Streptomyces clavuligerus: one gene and its partner. The protein of the gene in region 1 binds, or shares a complex with, the protein of each later gene. Links are inferred from orthologs where the notes say so. Each region holds a gene or a part of one and is shown on either strand. Other genes may lie near its edges. The genes, in order: secY and secG.

Region 1 (7,379 bases):
GAAAAGACGAATCCAGGGAGCTTGCCCAGGGTTCGTGATCCTTACGCAGGGCCCGGCGGGCGGCGGCCGAAGACCGCCGGGTGCCCCGGGTCCGGCGGCCCGGGGTCCCGGAGCCGGGGCAGGGCCCCGTCCGGCGGTCGGCGGGCTCAGCCCAGCGGGTCCGGCGCCGCCGTGATCCCCAGCTCGGCCAGCCGGGCCCGGCCGCAGTCCGGCGCGGTGAGGACGAGCGGCCCCTCCTCGGTCACGGCCACCGAGTGCTCCCAGTGGGAGGACCAGGTCCCGTCCGTGGTGATCACGGTCCACTCGTCCGCGAGCACCTCGGTCTTCGGCGTGCCCAGCGAGACCATCGGCTCGATGGCCAGGCAGAGGCCGGGCACCAGCTTGGGGCCCTTGCCGCGCTTGCGGGCGACGTAGTTCAGCAGATGCGGTTCCATGTGCATCTCGGTGCCGATGCCGTGGCCGCCGTACTCCTCGATGATCCCGTACCGGCCGCCGCCCGGCTTGGGCTGGCGGCGGATGTAGGTCTCGATGGACCGCGAGACGTCCACCAGGCGGTTGCCGCTCTTCATCGCGGCGATCCCGGCCCACATGGACGCCTCGGTCACCCGGGACAGCTCGACCAGCTCCGGGGCGTGACCGGTGCCGACGAAGGCGGTGTAGGCGGCGTCCCCGTGCCAGCCGTCGATGACGGCACCGGCGTCGATGGAGATGATGTCGCCGTCCTTGAGCACGGTCTTGTCGTCCGGGATGCCATGGACGACGACCTCGTTCACCGAGGTGCAGATCGTGGCGGGGAAACCGCCGTAGCCCAGGAAGTTCGACTTCGCCCCGTGCTCGGCGATCACCTTGCGGGCGACCTCGTCCAGGTCCCGGGTGGTGGCGCCGGGCACGGCGGCCTCGCGCGTCGCGGCGTGGATCGCGGCGACGACCAGCCCCGCCTCGCGCATCTTCGCGATCTGCTCCGGGGTCTTGATCTGCACCATGGCCTTGCCTTCCACCTCTGTCGTCGGTCCTCTGTGACCGTCTGCGCCCTGCCGGCGGGACGGCCCCTCGGGGCTCCGGTCCTCGCTCAACAGTACGGCCGCGGTGCCTCTCGGACACCGCGGCCGTCGGTCGCGCACCGCGTACGGCCGTGCACGACTCTGGTACTGCTCCTGACGGTACGGACACCCGTACCGCGAAACCGTCCGCCCTGGCCGGCGGCGGCCTCGGTCTTCTACTGCAACGCGGCCATCGCCCGCTGGGTCACCTCGGTGACCTTGCCCAGCGCCGAGATCGTCACCACGAGGCCCTGGCCCCGGTAGTAGTCGATGATCGGCTCGGTCTGGGTGTGGTAGACCTCCAGGCGCTTGCGCACGGTGGTCTCGGAGTCGTCGTCGCGCTGGTACAGATCGCCACCGCAGACGTCGCACACACCCTCCTGGGCCGGAGGCGAGTACGTCACATGGAAGACGTGGCTGGAGTCGTTCCGGCAGATGCGCCGGCCCGCGATCCGCTTGACCACCTCGTCCTCGGGGACCTCCAGGTCGAGCACCGCGTCCAGCGTCATGCCCTCGGACTTCAGCATCGCGTCCAGCGCCTCGGCCTGCGAGACATTGCGCGGGAAGCCGTCGAGCAGAAAGCCGCCGGTGGCGTCCGGCCGTTCCATCCGGTCCTTGGCCATGCCGATGGTGACCTCGTCGGGGACCAGCTCTCCCGCGTCCATGTAGGACTTGGCCTGACGGCCGAGGTCGGTGCCCTGGCTGATGTTGGCCCGGAAGAGATCCCCCGTGGAGATGTGCGGGATCGACAGGTTCTCGGCAAGGTACGCGGCCTGCGTTCCCTTGCCCGCACCGGGGGGTCCGACGAGGACGATTCGCATTAGCGGAGGAACCCTTCGTAATTGCGCTGCTGGAGCTGGCTCTCGATCTGCTTCACGGTCTCCAGACCCACACCCACGATGATGAGGATGCTTGTCCCGCCGAACGGGAAGTTCTGGTTCGCGCCCCCGAAGAAAGCCAACGCCATCGTCGGCACAAGAGCAATCAGGCCCAGATACAGCGAGCCCGGCCAAGTGATCCGGTTGAGTACGTAACTCAGATACTCGGCAGTAGGTCGACCAGCCCGGATGCCCGGGATGAACCCACCATACTTCTTCATGTTGTCCGCGACTTCCTCGGGGTTGAACGAGATAGCCACATAGAAGAAGGCGAAGAAGACGATCAGAATGAAGTACGCGGTGATGTAGTACGGGTGGTCACCTGTGACGAAGTACTTCTCGATCCAGGTCTTCCACTCCGAGGTACCGCTGGAGAACTGTGCCACCAGGGCCGGGATGTACAGCAGCGACGAGGCGAAGATGACGGGGATCACACCCGCCTGGTTCACCTTGAGCGGAATGTAGGTCGACGTACCGCCGTACGAACGGCGGCCGATCATGCGCTTGGCGTACTGCACCGGAATCCGGCGCTGTGCCTGCTCCACGAAGACGACCAGGCCGACCATCACAAAACCGACCGCGATGACGGTGCCGAACTCGATCCATCCCTGTGCGAGCTTGCCGCTCTCCTTGATGGCCCAGAGCTGACCCGGGAAGCCGGCCGCGATGGAGATGAACATCAGGATCGACATGCCATTGCCGATTCCGCGGTCGGTGATCAGTTCACCGAGCCACATGACGGCAGCCGTACCCGCGGTCATCGTGATGACCATCGTGACGGTCGTGAAGATGGATTGGTCGGGAACGATCTGATTCGCGACCTGACAGCCACTGAAGAGCGCGCCACTGCGCGCGGTGGCCACCAGACCGGTGCCCTGGAGCACGGCGAGAGCGATCGTCAGATAACGGGTGTACTGCGTAATCTTCGCGGTCCCGGACTGACCCTCCTTCTTAAGGGCTTCCAATCGCGGAATGACCACGGTCAGCAGCTGGAGGATGATGCTCGCCGTGATGTAGGGCATGATGCCCAGGGCGAAGATGGTGATCTGCAGCAGCGCGCCGCCACTGAACATGTTCACCAGGCCGAACAGGCTGTTGTTGTTCTCCTGCGCCTGGTCTACACAGATCTGTACGTTCTGGTAATCGATGCCCGGTGTGGGGATATGTGACCCGAGCCGGTACAGCACGATGATGGCGAGCGTGAACAGCAGCTTCTTGCGCAGGTCGGGCGTCTTGAACGCCCGGGCGAACGCGGTGAGCACGGTGCCTCCTGCGACCCCCGCGCAACTGCGTCAGAGGTGACGGTCTTGAGGATCGACGAATACGTTTCAGGCAAGTCCGTACGGTCCCGGTGAAAGCGGACCTTACGGTACGAGGGGCAGACCCCCCGCATGTTTACAGCAACAGTGCACGCCACCTTACCGGCGACGGTGCCCCCCTTGGAACGACCAACCGGGGATGCCCCATTTGAGAGGGCATCCCCGGTCGGATGGTTCAGCTTTCAGCCACAGAGGCCGTCTCAGACGAGCTCGGTGACCGTGCCGCCAGCGGCGGCGATCTTCTCCTTGGCGGAGCCGGAGACGGCGTCGACCGTCACCTGCAGCGCCACGGAGATCTCGCCCTGGCCCAGGACCTTGACGAGGTGGTTCTTGCGAACCGCACCCTTGGCGACCAGATCGGCCACCGTGACCTCGCCACCCTGCGGGTAGAGCGCGGCCAGCTTGTCCAGGTTGACCACCTGGTACTCGGTGCGGAAGGGGTTGTTGAAGCCCTTCAGCTTCGGGAGGCGCATGTGGAGGGGCATCTGCCCACCCTCGAAGCGCTCCGGAACCTGGTAGCGGGCCTTGGTGCCCTTGGTTCCACGACCTGCGGTCTTACCCTTGGACGCCTCACCACGACCCACACGGGTCTTGGCGGTCTTGGCACCCGGGGCGGGGGCGAGGTTGTGGAGGCGCAGCGGGTTGTTCTCCGCCATGTCAGTCGACCTCCTCGACCGTGACGAGGTGGCGGACGGTGTGCACCATGCCGCGGAACTCGGGACGGTCCTCCTTGACAACCACGTCGTTCAGCCGCTTGAGGCCGAGCGAACGCAGGGTGTCGCGGTGGTTCTGCTTACTGCCGATGTACGACTTCGTCTGCGTGATCTTGAGGCGGGGCATCAGGCACCCGCTCCCGCACGAGCACGCAGCAGAGCCGCGGGGGCGACGTCCTCCAGCGGCAGACCGCGGCGGGCCGCGATCTCCTCGGGACGCTGGAGACCCTTCAGGGCCTCCACGGTCGCGTGCACGATGTTGATCGCGTTGTCGGAGCCGAGCGACTTCGACAGGATGTCGTGGATACCGGCGCACTCCAGAACGGCGCGCACCGGACCACCGGCGATAACACCGGTACCCGGGGTGGCGGGCTTGAGCAGGACGACGCCCGCAGCCTTCTCACCCTGGATGGGGTGGGGGATGGTGCCCTGGATACGGGGGACCTTGAAGAAGTGCTTCTTGGCCTCCTCCACACCCTTGGCGATGGCGGCCGGCACCTCCTTGGCCTTGCCGTAACCGACACCCACGGTGCCGTCACCATCGCCCACCACGACCAGCGCGGTAAAGCTGAAGCGACGACCACCCTTCACAACCTTGGCGACGCGGTTGATCGCGACGACGCGCTCAACGTAAGCGGTCTTCTCGGCGGCAGCAGCGCCACCGTCCCGACCCTTCCGGTCCCGCCGCTCGCCGCCACCGGCACCGCTGCCGCGGCGCTGGGGTCCAGCCATTGGAATTACCTCTCTCTTTTTCCGCTAGCTACGCAGCGACATAAAGTCGCTAGCGCGAACGGCGGCTCAGAACTTGAGCCCGGCCTCGCGGGCGGCGTCCGCCAGGGCGGCGATGCGCCCGGCGTACTGGTTACCACCACGGTCGAACACGACGGCCTCGACACCGGCGGCCTTGGCGCGCTCGGCGACCAGGGCGCCGACCTGCTTGGCGTGGGCGCTCTTGTCGCCCTCGCCACCGCGGATCGAGCTGTCCAGGGTCGACGCCGACGCGAGCGTGTGGCCCGCGATGTCGTCGATGACCTGCGCGACGATGTGACGGTTGGAACGCGTCACCACCAGACGGGGACGCTCCGCCGTGCCATTGACACGCTTGCGGATGCGAATGTGCCGGCGCTTGATGGCGGCGCGCTTGTACGCGTCACCCTTAGCGATCTTCACACCGTATGCCATGGCTTACTTACCCGCCTTTCCGACCTTGCGGCGGATGACCTCGCCCGCGTACTTCACGCCCTTGGCCTTGTACGGGTCGGGCTTGCGCAGCTTGCGGATGTTCGCGGCGACCTCGCCGACCTTCTGCTTGTCGATGCCCTCGACCGAGAACTTGGTCGGCGACTCGACCTTGAAGGAGATCCCCTCGGGGGCCTCCACCGTGATCGAGTGGCTGTAGCCGAGCTGGAACTCCAGGTTGGAGCCCTTCGCGGCGACGCGGTAACCGACACCGCTGATTTCGAGCGCCTTGGTGTACCCCTGGGTCACACCGGTGATCATGTTCGCCACCAGCGTGCGGGACAGGCCGTGCAGGGCCTTGTTCTGACGCTCGTCGTTGGGACGGGTGACGTTGAGAACGCCGTCCTCGCCCTTGGCGATCTCGATCGGCGCGGCAACGGTGTGGGTGAGGGTGCCCTTCGGGCCCTTCACCTCGACCGTGCGGCCGTCGATGGTGACGTCCACACCGGCGGGAACCTGGATGGGGAGCTTGCCGATACGCGACATTGGCTTTTCCTCCGTTCCCGACTACCAGACGTAGGCGAGGACTTCCCCACCCACGCCCTTCTTCTGTGCCTGCTGGCCGGTGAGCAGCCCGTGGGACGTGGAGATGATCGCCACGCCGAGGCCGCCCAGAACCTTGGGCAGGTTGGTGGACTTCGCGTAAACGCGCAGACCCGGCTTCGAGATCCGCTTGATGCCCGCGATGGAGCGCTCACGGTTCGGACCGAACTTGAGCTCAAGGACGAGGTTCTTGCCGACCTCGGCGTCCTCGACCTTCCAGCCGCTGATGAAGCCCTCCTGCTGGAGGATCTCCGCGATGTGCGACTTGATCTTGCTGTGCGGCATCGCCACGGTGTCGTGGTACGCCGAGTTCGCGTTCCGCAGACGCGTCAACATGTCTGCGATCGGATCAGTCATGGTCATGAATTGGCCTTCGGCCTCTCTCGCCGGGGTTTCCTGTATGCGCCATCCCTCTCCCCACACAGGGGCGGGACGGGTGCGGCGCGGGGACCTACGGCGTAGTAAGTCGTACGGGCGGCGGACGCCCAACCCTCCTAGCCTAAGCCATGGAGTGCTGGGCCCCCGCCGACCCTCTGCTTACCGAGAGCGTCCGGTAGAACCCGAAAAGCGGGTTTTACCAGGAGCTCTTGGTCACGCCCGGCAGCTCGCCACGGTGAGCCATCTCACGAAGGCACACACGGCAGAGGCCGAACTTGCGGTACACGGAGTGGGGACGACCGCAGCGCTGGCAGCGCGTGTAAGCACGCACGCCGAACTTGGGCTTGCGGGCCGCCTTGGCAATGAGAGCCTTCTTCGCCACGGCTCACGCCTCCTTGAACGGGAAGCCGAGGTGACGAAGGAGCGCGCGGCCCTCAGCGTCGTTGGTCGCCGTGGTCACCACGGTGATGTCCATACCCCGGACGCGGTCGATCTTGTCCTGGTCGATCTCGTGGAACATGACCTGCTCGGTGAGACCGAAGGTGTAGTTGCCACGGCCGTCGAACTGCTTGGGGGACAGACCACGGAAGTCGCGGATGCGCGGCAGCGCCAGCGACAGGGTGCGGTCCAGGAACTCCCACATGCGGTCGCCACGGAGCGTGACGTGTGCACCGATCGGCTGGCCCTCGCGCAGCTTGAACTGCGCGATGGACTTACGGGCCTTGGTGACGGCCGGCTTCTGGCCGGTGATCGTGGTGAGGTCCTTGATGGCACCCTCGATCAGCTTGGAGTCGCGGGCGGCGTCGCCCACACCCATGTTGACCACGATCTTGACGAGACCGGGGATCTGCATGACGTTCTCGTACGAGAACTCCTCGCGCAGCTTGTCCTTGATCTCGTTGCGGTACTTCGTCTTGAGACGCGGAGTGGTGGTGGTAGCCATCAGATGTCCTCACCCGTCCGCTTGGCAACGCGGATCTTGTTGCCCTCGTCGTCGAAGCGGTAACCGACGCGGGTCACGACCTTGTTGCCGTCCTTCTCCACGACGAGCTGAACGTTGCTCACGTGAATCGGGGCCTCAGTGGTGATGATCCCGCCGGACTGCGAACCGCGCGCGGTCGGACCGGCCTTGGTGTGCTTCTTGACCCGGTTGACACCCTCGACCAGGACCCGGTCCTCGCGGGGGAAGGCCGCGATGACCTTGCCCTGCTTGCCCTTGTCCTTGCCGGTGATGACCTGTACCAGGTCGCCCTTCTTGATCTTCATGCT
Region 2 (7,317 bases), 2.9 Mb from region 1 along the record:
ACGCGGCGACCTTCTCCGCGTTGGTCGACAGCGCCACGAAGTGCCGGGCGACGGCGTCCTGACCCGCGTTCAACCCGTCGAGCAGCCACTCCCGCGCGGAGGTCGCGTTGGTGACGGTCTCGATGGTGGTGAAGGTCTTGGAGGCGACGATGAACAGCGTCTCCGCCGGGTCCAGCCCGTGCAGCGCCTCGTACAGGTCGGCGCCGTCCACATTGGAGACGAAGCGGAAGGTCAGCTCGCGGTCCGTGAAGGGGCGCAGCGCCTCGTACGCCATCGCCGGACCGAGGTCGGAGCCGCCGATGCCGATGTTGACGACGTTCCGGATCGGCCTGCCGGTGTGTCCGGTCCACTCGCCGGTGCGGATCTTCTCGGCGAAGGCGTCCATGCGGTCGAGGACCCGGTGCACCCCGGGAACCACGTTCTCGCCGTCGACCTCGATCACGGCGCCCCGGGGGGCCCGGAGGGCGACATGGAGGACGGCGCGGTCCTCGGTGGTGTTGATCTTCTCGCCGCGGAACATGGCGTCCCGCAGCCCGGCCACGCCGGTCGCCGCCGCCAGCTCGCGCAGCAGGCCCAGGGTCTCGCCGGTGACCAGGTTCTTCGAGTAGTCGATCCACAGATCGCCGACGCGCAGGCCGTAGCCGCTCCCGCGGTCCGGGTCGGCGGCGAACAGCTCACGCAGGGTGGTCCCGCGCAGCCGCTCGCGGTGGTCGCCCAGGGCGGTCCACTCCGGCAACCGGTCGAGCCTGGTTCGGCCGCTTGTGTTCACTCGGACATCAGCTCACTTCTTGTCGTCACTGCCCTGCCGTCCCGTCGTTCCCAACCTAATTGATCAGGATGGCCCCTACGGGGAGGGGAGGGCGGCGTCGGCCAGGAGCGAAGCGGGGAACAGATCCGGAAGCCCGCGGAACGCGATCCGGCCGGACACCAGGGTGCCCGGCCGGATCGTCCGTTCTAGATCTCGCCCCGCAGTTTGGCGAGCGCCTCGGCGAGAATCGCCTCACCGTCGGCGTCGCTGCGCCGCTCCCGCACATACGCGAGATGCGTCTTGTACGGCTCGGTACGCGGCGGGTCCGGCGGATTGTCCCGGTCCTGTCCGGCCGGGAATCCGCAGCGCGGGCAGTCCCAGGTGTCCGGGACCTGTGCATCGCTGGCGAAGCTCGGCTGTGTCTCGTGCCCGTTGGAGCACCAGAAGGAGATGCGCAGACGTGGCGCGGACTCGCCGCGCTCGGCCTCGCCCATCGGCCCCGCCCCGACCCGGCTTCCCCGGATCGCGTTGCCACTTGCCACGGTCGTAACTCCCTGCGTGATGGTGCTGTACGGCGTATCACAGCGGCTGCGCCGCGGTGCCCCAGTCTACGTAAGGCCCAACGCTCGTCCAGGGATTGGAGTTACCTGCCCGCCCCGGACAGGAAGCCTGTGGGTGACGTGGGTGGCTCAGTCCAGCTTCATGATCAGGCCAAGAACGACAATGCAGGCGAACCAGAGGACACCGACCACGACGGTGATCCGGTCGAGGTTGCGCTCGGCGACCGAGGAGCCGCCGACGGACGACTGCATACCGCCGCCGAACATGTCGGAGAGGCCGCCGCCCTTCCCCTTGTGCATCAGCACCAGCAGCATCAGCAGCAGGCTGAAGACGATCAGGGCGATCGAGAACCCCATAACCACGGCTGGACCCTACTTCCTGGCAAATCTCTCGGAACATCTACGGACTGCGGGGGCCGGGTGGTGACACCACCCCGGCCCCCGCAAGGGTACGACGGATCAGCCCTACCGCATACTCACTGGTCGCGGAAGCGGACGATCTTGACGAACTCGTCGGTGTCCAGCGAGGCACCGCCGACCAGGGCGCCGTCCACATCGGGCTGGGACATGATCGCGGCGACATTCCCGGACTTGACCGAGCCGCCGTACTGGATGCGGACCTTGTCGGCCACGTCCTGCGAGTACAGCTCGGCGAGCCGGGCGCGGATCGCCCCGCAGACCTCCTGGGCGTCCTCGGGGGTGGCGACCTCGCCGGTGCCGATCGCCCAGACCGGCTCGTACGCGATCACCACGGTCTCGGCCTGCTCGGCCGGGACGTCCTTCAGACCGCCGTCGAGCTGGCTGAGGGTGTGCGGCACCTGCTCGCCCGCCTTGCGGACGTCCAGGCCCTCCCCGATGCAGAGGATCGGGGTGACACCGTGCCGGAAGGCCGCCTTCACCTTGGCGTTGCACAGCTCGTCGGTCTCGCCGTGGTACTGGCGGCGCTCGGAGTGGCCGACGGCCACGTAGGCGCACTTCAGCTTGGCGAGCATCGACCCGGAGATCTCCCCGGTGTACGCGCCGGAGTCCTGCGCGGAGAGGTCCTGGGCGCCGTACTTCAGCTTGTACTTGTCGCCCTCGACCAGGGTCTGGACGGACCGCAGATCGGTGAAGGGGACGAGCACGGCGACCTCGACGGCCGCGTAGTCCTTGTCGGTGAGGGCGAAGGCGATCTTCTGGGCGTGGGCGATGGCCTCAAGGTGGTTGAGGTTCATCTTCCAGTTGCCCGCCATCAGCGGGGTGCGAGTGGTCATGGAATGTCAGTCCTCCAGTGCGGCGAGCCCGGGAAGCGTCTTGCCTTCGAGGTATTCGAGGCTGGCGCCGCCGCCGGTCGAGATATGGCCGAATGCGTTCTCGTCGAAGCCCAGGATGCGCACCGCGGCGGCGGAGTCCCCGCCGCCCACGACGGTGAAGGCCGGGGAGTCGACGAGCGCCTGGGCCACGGCCTTGGTGCCCTCGGCGAAGTCGGGGTGCTCGAAGACGCCCATCGGACCGTTCCAGAAGACGGTGGCCGAGTCGGCGATCTTCGAGGCGAAGAGCTTGCGGCTCTCGGGGCCGATGTCCAGGCCCTCCTGGTCGGCCGGGATGGCGTCCGCAGAGACGGTGGTGGGGTGCGCCGGGGCCTTGGTCCTGAGGTCCGGGAAGGCGGGCGAGACCAGGACGTCGACCGGCAGGACCAGCTCCACGCCCCGCTCCCGGGCCCGCTCCAGATAGCCCTGGACCGTCGGGACCTGCTCCTCCTGGAGCAGCGAGATACCGACCTCGTGGCCCTGGGCCTTGAGGAAGGTGTAGGCCATGCCGCCGCCGATGAGGATGCGGTCGGCCTTCTCCAGCAGATGGTCGATCACCCCGAGCTTGTCGGAGACCTTGGCCCCGCCGAGCACGACGGTGTACGGGCGGCGCACGTCATCGGTGAGCTGCTTGAGGACGCCGACCTCGGTGGCGATCAGCTCCCCGGCCGCGTGCGGCAGCCGGGCGGGCAGGTCGTAGACGGAGGCGTGCTTGCGGTGCACGGCCCCGAAGCCGTCGCCGACATAGAGGTCGGCGAGGGAGGCGAGCCGGTCGGCGAAGGCGCCGCGCTCGGCGTCGTCCTTGCTGGTCTCGCCCGGGTTGAAGCGCAGGTTCTCCACCACGGCGACCTGGCCGTCCGCGAGGGAGGCGACCACGGCGCGGGCCGAGTCGCCGACGGTGTCGGTGGCGAAGGCGACATCCGTCCCCAGCAGTTCGCCCAGCCGCCGCGCGGCGGGGGCGAGCGAGAAGGCCGGGTCCGGGGCGCCCTGGGGACGGCCCAGATGGGAGGCGACGATCACGCGCGCGCCCGCGGCCGCGAGCCTGGCCACGGTCGGCGCGACGGCGCGGATGCGGCCGTCGTCGGTGATGGTGGTGCCGTCGAGCGGCACATTGAGGTCGGCGCGGACGAATACGCGCTTGCCCGCGACCCCAGCGGCAAGAAGCTGGTCGATCGTCTTCATGGACGGGACTCCTCGGAGGGCTGAGCCGAAATACGCGCGAGGGGGCCCGGGGGGCGCTGCGGTGCGCCACCCGGGCCCCGTCGCTCACTTCACTGAGCTGATCAGAACCGTACTGTGTTGATAGGTGCTGGTCAGAGCCGTGTCCCTCAGAGCTGCTCGCCGACGAAGACCGTGAGGTCGACGAGGCGGTTGGAGTAGCCCCACTCGTTGTCGTACCAGCCGAGGATCTTCACCGAGTTGCCCTCCTGGACCATGGTCAGGGAGGAGTCGAAGGTGCAGGAGGCCGGGTCGCCGACGATGTCCGAGGAGACGATCGGGTCCTCGGTGTAGCTCAGGATGCCCTGGAGCTCGCCCTCGGCGGCCTTCTTGAACGCGGCGTTGACCTCGTCCTTGGTGACCTCGCGGCTCAGCTCGACGACCAGGTCGGTCGCGGAGCCGGTGGGGACCGGGACGCGCATGGCGATGCCGTCCAGCTTGCCCTTGAGCTGCGGGAGGACCAGCGCGGTGGCCTTGGCGGCACCCGTGGTGGTCGGGATGATGTTCTCCGCGGCGGCGCGGGCGCGGCGCAGGTCCGAGTGCGGGAAGTCCAGGATGCGCTGGTCGTTGGTGTAGGCGTGGACCGTCGTCATCAGACCGCGGACGATGCCGAAGTTCTCGTCGAGCACCTTCGCCATCGGCGCCACACAGTTGGTGGTGCAGGAGGCGTTGGAGATGACGTGGTGCTGCGCCGGGTCGTAGGTGTCCTGGTTGACACCCATCACCAGGGTGATGTCCTCGTCCTTGGCCGGAGCCGAGATCAGGACCTTCTTGGCGCCGCCGGCGAGGTGCTTCTCGGCGTCGGCCTTCTTGGTGAAGATGCCCGTCGACTCGATCACGATGTCGACGCCCAGCTCGCCCCACGGGATGTCGGCGGGGTTGCGCTCGGAGAGCACCTTGATCGTGTGGCCGTCGACGGTGATGGTGTCGGCGGTGTGGGTGACCTCGGCCTTGAGGCGTCCCAGAATGGTGTCGTACTTCAGCAGGTGAGCCGTGGTCGCGGTGTCACCCAGGTCGTTGACAGCCACGATCTCGATGTCTGCACCCTGCTCCAGCAGCGCGCGGAAGTAGTTACGACCGATGCGGCCAAAGCCGTTGATGCCTACGCGGATCGTCACGAACCGATCTCCTCGTTGGTACGCCGGGTGATCAAAACCTCCCGGCGAGTTGTATTGGGATGTCCCCGACCGCTTACGACCCTACCTCCCTGAAGGGCCCGAAGTGACATCGGAGGGCCCGTACGTGGCGATGGCGGCCCCTAACCCTCGACAGAGGGCAAGGACCGCCAATCACCTGGGCTGGGGCCCCTTCGGATGAGCGGTTTCGAGGGGCTCGGAGTCAGCGTTTGAGCGCCCCCAGCGCCCGTCCGAGCACCCTTGCGCGAGCCCCCTCATCGGTCAGGTGTTCGAGACCGAAGCCCAACAGGACAGTGTCACGCGTAGTAACCGCTCCAGCGGTCGGGAACAGCTCCTGGCTGCGCGTCCACCACCCCTGCGGAGCGGGGCTGCCGGCCGGCGACTCCGTCGCCGACCACGCGCCGAGCGAGGTCTCGAACCCCTCGGCGGCGGCGGTGCCGCCCCGAGTCACCAGCCGGGTGTCGTCGAGGAAGACGCCATGGCCGCCCGTGACCGAGTCGGTGACATACGCGACGGAGATCTCGACCCGCTTGCCCGCCCAGGCGCTCAGATCGAACGAGGTCGCCCGCCAGCCGTTGGTCGAGCCCGTGATCGAGTTCCAGGAGCCGCTGGTGCCGGTCGGGGCGCAGCCGCTGCCCGAGACCGTCAGATAGCGCTGGAGGAAGGGGTGCTCCCGGGCGAAGAACCCGGCCTCGCACTCCTCGGGCACCGCCGTACCGGTGGCGCCGTTCCGGTCGGGCAGGGTGGTCCAGTCGTCCCCGCCCACGGTGTGCGCCTCGATCAGCGCGTGGTCGTACCCGTTCTCGGTCTCGGCGCTGAGCCGCAGATCGAGCCGGGGCGCGTCCGCCGCGGTGACACCGGTCAGGTCGAACTGCCGCGACAGCCGCTGCCAGGAGGAGCCGCGGTGCCGGGCCGCCGCGTACCACTGGCCCTCGTACGGGGTGAAGGGCAGCCGCACCCCCGGGTAGTCGCCCGCCGCCGCGCCGCGGAACCGGGGGAACAGGGCGGGCGGCAGGGTGTGCGAGGTGACGGTGTACACCCCGGCGGCGTCCAGCGGGTTGCCCGGCGCGTCGCCGAGGGGCCCCGAGGCTCCCGCGAGCCCGCCCGCGCCCCGGAAGGACGTGACCCCGGTGAGCGGGATACGGCTGGAGGCCCCCTGGTAGTACTGGGCGAAGTCGTCGCTCACCCCGTTGCCGAGGCTGACGCCGCCGCCCGCGCGCTCACCGGCGTTGACGAGCCTGCCGCCCTCGTTGAGATAGGCGCGCACGGCCCGGGTGGTGGGCCAGGACGGCGTCACGGCGCCGGTGTACCAGACGACGGAACGGAAGTGGCCGAGCACCCCGAGCGGATGCGGAACGCCCTGGGTGGCGACGTCCCAGACCGCGCCGGACCGCTGGTTCGCGGCGAGGGCGCGGGTGTACACGGACGGGTGGCGCGCCGGGGCGGTGCCGCCCTCCTCCGCGAGCACCAGGGTGGCCGCACGGGGCCGGGGCGCGACCCGGTAGGTGAAGGAGTCACTGGTGACGGCCGTGCCCCGGGCGGTCTTCCCGGTGAACCACACCCGCACCGAGGCCCCGGTACGGGCGCCCTTCACCGGGGCGCGGTACTCGTCGAGGACGAGGTTGTCCTCGCCGCCGAAGGTCTCGCCGCCCCGCCAGGCGGTCAGCGGGGCGCTGTGCGTCCGTCCCCCGTCGACGCGGTACCTGACCCGCTTGTCCCGCAGGGACTTCCGGGCGACGACGGAGACCGGCTGGTCGGCGCCCGCGGCGTAGGAGACCGTGAACGGGTCGGGGGTGAAGGGGGCCGCGCTCGCGCCCACCGGGGAGGAGACCCGGTCCCGGTCCTTCGCCGTCTCGGCGACGGCGAGGGCGAACGGGATGTTCTTCTCGAACTCCTGCCGGATCAGCTTCTCGTCGTCCGGGAAGGTGAAGACGGAGGCGCAGTCGGCCGGTTCCCACGCGTCGTCCGGGTCCACCCGGGAGGCGCCGGCGCAGGTGGACATCTCCGGGGTGAACGTCACCGTGCCGTTGACGTTGGCCGCGTGGCCGTCGGTCTCGCCGTTGGTGGTGTACAGATCGGAGGCGATCTGCGGGCGGTAGCCGGGGATCGCCGGTTTCGCGGGGGTGCCCGCGAGTGCCCGGTGCAGTACGTCGTCGGGGGACGGGGTGCCGACCTGCCAGCCCACGCCGTAGAGGATCAGACTGGCGGCGGAGTGGTAGTTGACGCCCATCTCGAAGCCGATCCGCTTCATGAAGGCGTCCATGGCCCTGGTCTCGGGCTCGGACGAGGGGCGGGGGCCGCGGTAGGTCTCCTCACCCGGGTCGGGGGACGAGCCCTCGTTGTCGTAGGCCCACTTGTAGGAGAAG

Evidence for each region.
Region 2: the proteins of secY (region 1) and secG are in contact, whole or in part, in a crystal structure (PDB 5AWW), measured with the Thermus thermophilus proteins. The link is inferred for Streptomyces clavuligerus from one-to-one orthologs. Residues at the interface, in WP_096411648.1 of Thermus thermophilus: Leu14, Gln16, Arg17, Phe20, Ile34, Pro35, Pro37, Ile72, Arg108, Arg109, Asn112, Gln113, Arg116, Ile117, Ile120, Pro145, Gly146, Trp147, Phe152, Phe155, Val156, Val159, Thr160, Val162, Ala163, Gly164, Ala166, Leu167, Trp170, Glu173; in WP_223903268.1 of Thermus thermophilus: Tyr5, Ile9, Tyr12, Leu13, Ala16, Leu19, Val20, Val23, Leu24, Gln26, Glu27, Pro28, Gln30, Gly31, Ala32, Asp34, Leu35, Met36, Gly37, Gly38, Ser39, Ala40, Asp41, Leu42, Phe43, Ala45, Arg46, Val48, Tyr53, Thr56.

The regions. Positions count from the first base shown.
Region 1 is NZ_CP027858.1:2,501,670-2,509,048, forward strand. Bases 1,021-3,934 are described here. They hold secY (preprotein translocase subunit SecY), read right to left. Parts: upstream 3,181-3,934; coding sequence 1,861-3,180; downstream 1,021-1,860. Other genes in these bases: CRV15_RS10175 (adenylate kinase), read right to left, coding at 1,217-1,861; rplO (50S ribosomal protein L15), read right to left, coding at 3,438-3,893; rpmD (50S ribosomal protein L30), read right to left, coding at 3,895-3,934. Also shown: map (type I methionyl aminopeptidase), read right to left, coding at 147-983; more of rpmD, read right to left, coding at 3,935-4,077; rpsE (30S ribosomal protein S5), read right to left, coding at 4,077-4,682; rplR (50S ribosomal protein L18), read right to left, coding at 4,749-5,132; rplF (50S ribosomal protein L6), read right to left, coding at 5,136-5,675; rpsH (30S ribosomal protein S8), read right to left, coding at 5,697-6,095; CRV15_RS10220 (type Z 30S ribosomal protein S14), read right to left, coding at 6,307-6,492; rplE (50S ribosomal protein L5), read right to left, coding at 6,496-7,053; rplX (50S ribosomal protein L24), read right to left, coding at 7,053-7,376; rplN (50S ribosomal protein L14), read right to left, coding at 7,379-7,379. UniProt on the Bacillus subtilis protein: The central subunit of the protein translocation channel SecYEG. Consists of two halves formed by TMs 1-5 and 6-10.
Region 2 is NZ_CP027858.1:5,359,092-5,366,408, reverse strand. Bases 52-2,903 are described here. They hold secG (preprotein translocase subunit SecG), read right to left. Parts: upstream 1,666-2,903; coding sequence 1,438-1,665; downstream 52-1,437. Other genes in these bases: CRV15_RS22565 (phosphoglycerate kinase), read right to left, coding at 2,568-2,903; tpiA (triose-phosphate isomerase), read right to left, coding at 1,785-2,561; CRV15_RS22580 (RNA polymerase-binding protein RbpA), read right to left, coding at 955-1,290; pgi (glucose-6-phosphate isomerase), read right to left, coding at 52-769. Outside these bases: more of pgi, read right to left, coding at 1-51; more of CRV15_RS22565, read right to left, coding at 2,904-3,779; gap (type I glyceraldehyde-3-phosphate dehydrogenase), read right to left, coding at 3,926-4,933; CRV15_RS22555 (M14 family metallopeptidase), read right to left, coding at 5,154-7,317. UniProt on the Bacillus subtilis protein: Involved in protein export. Participates in an early event of protein translocation.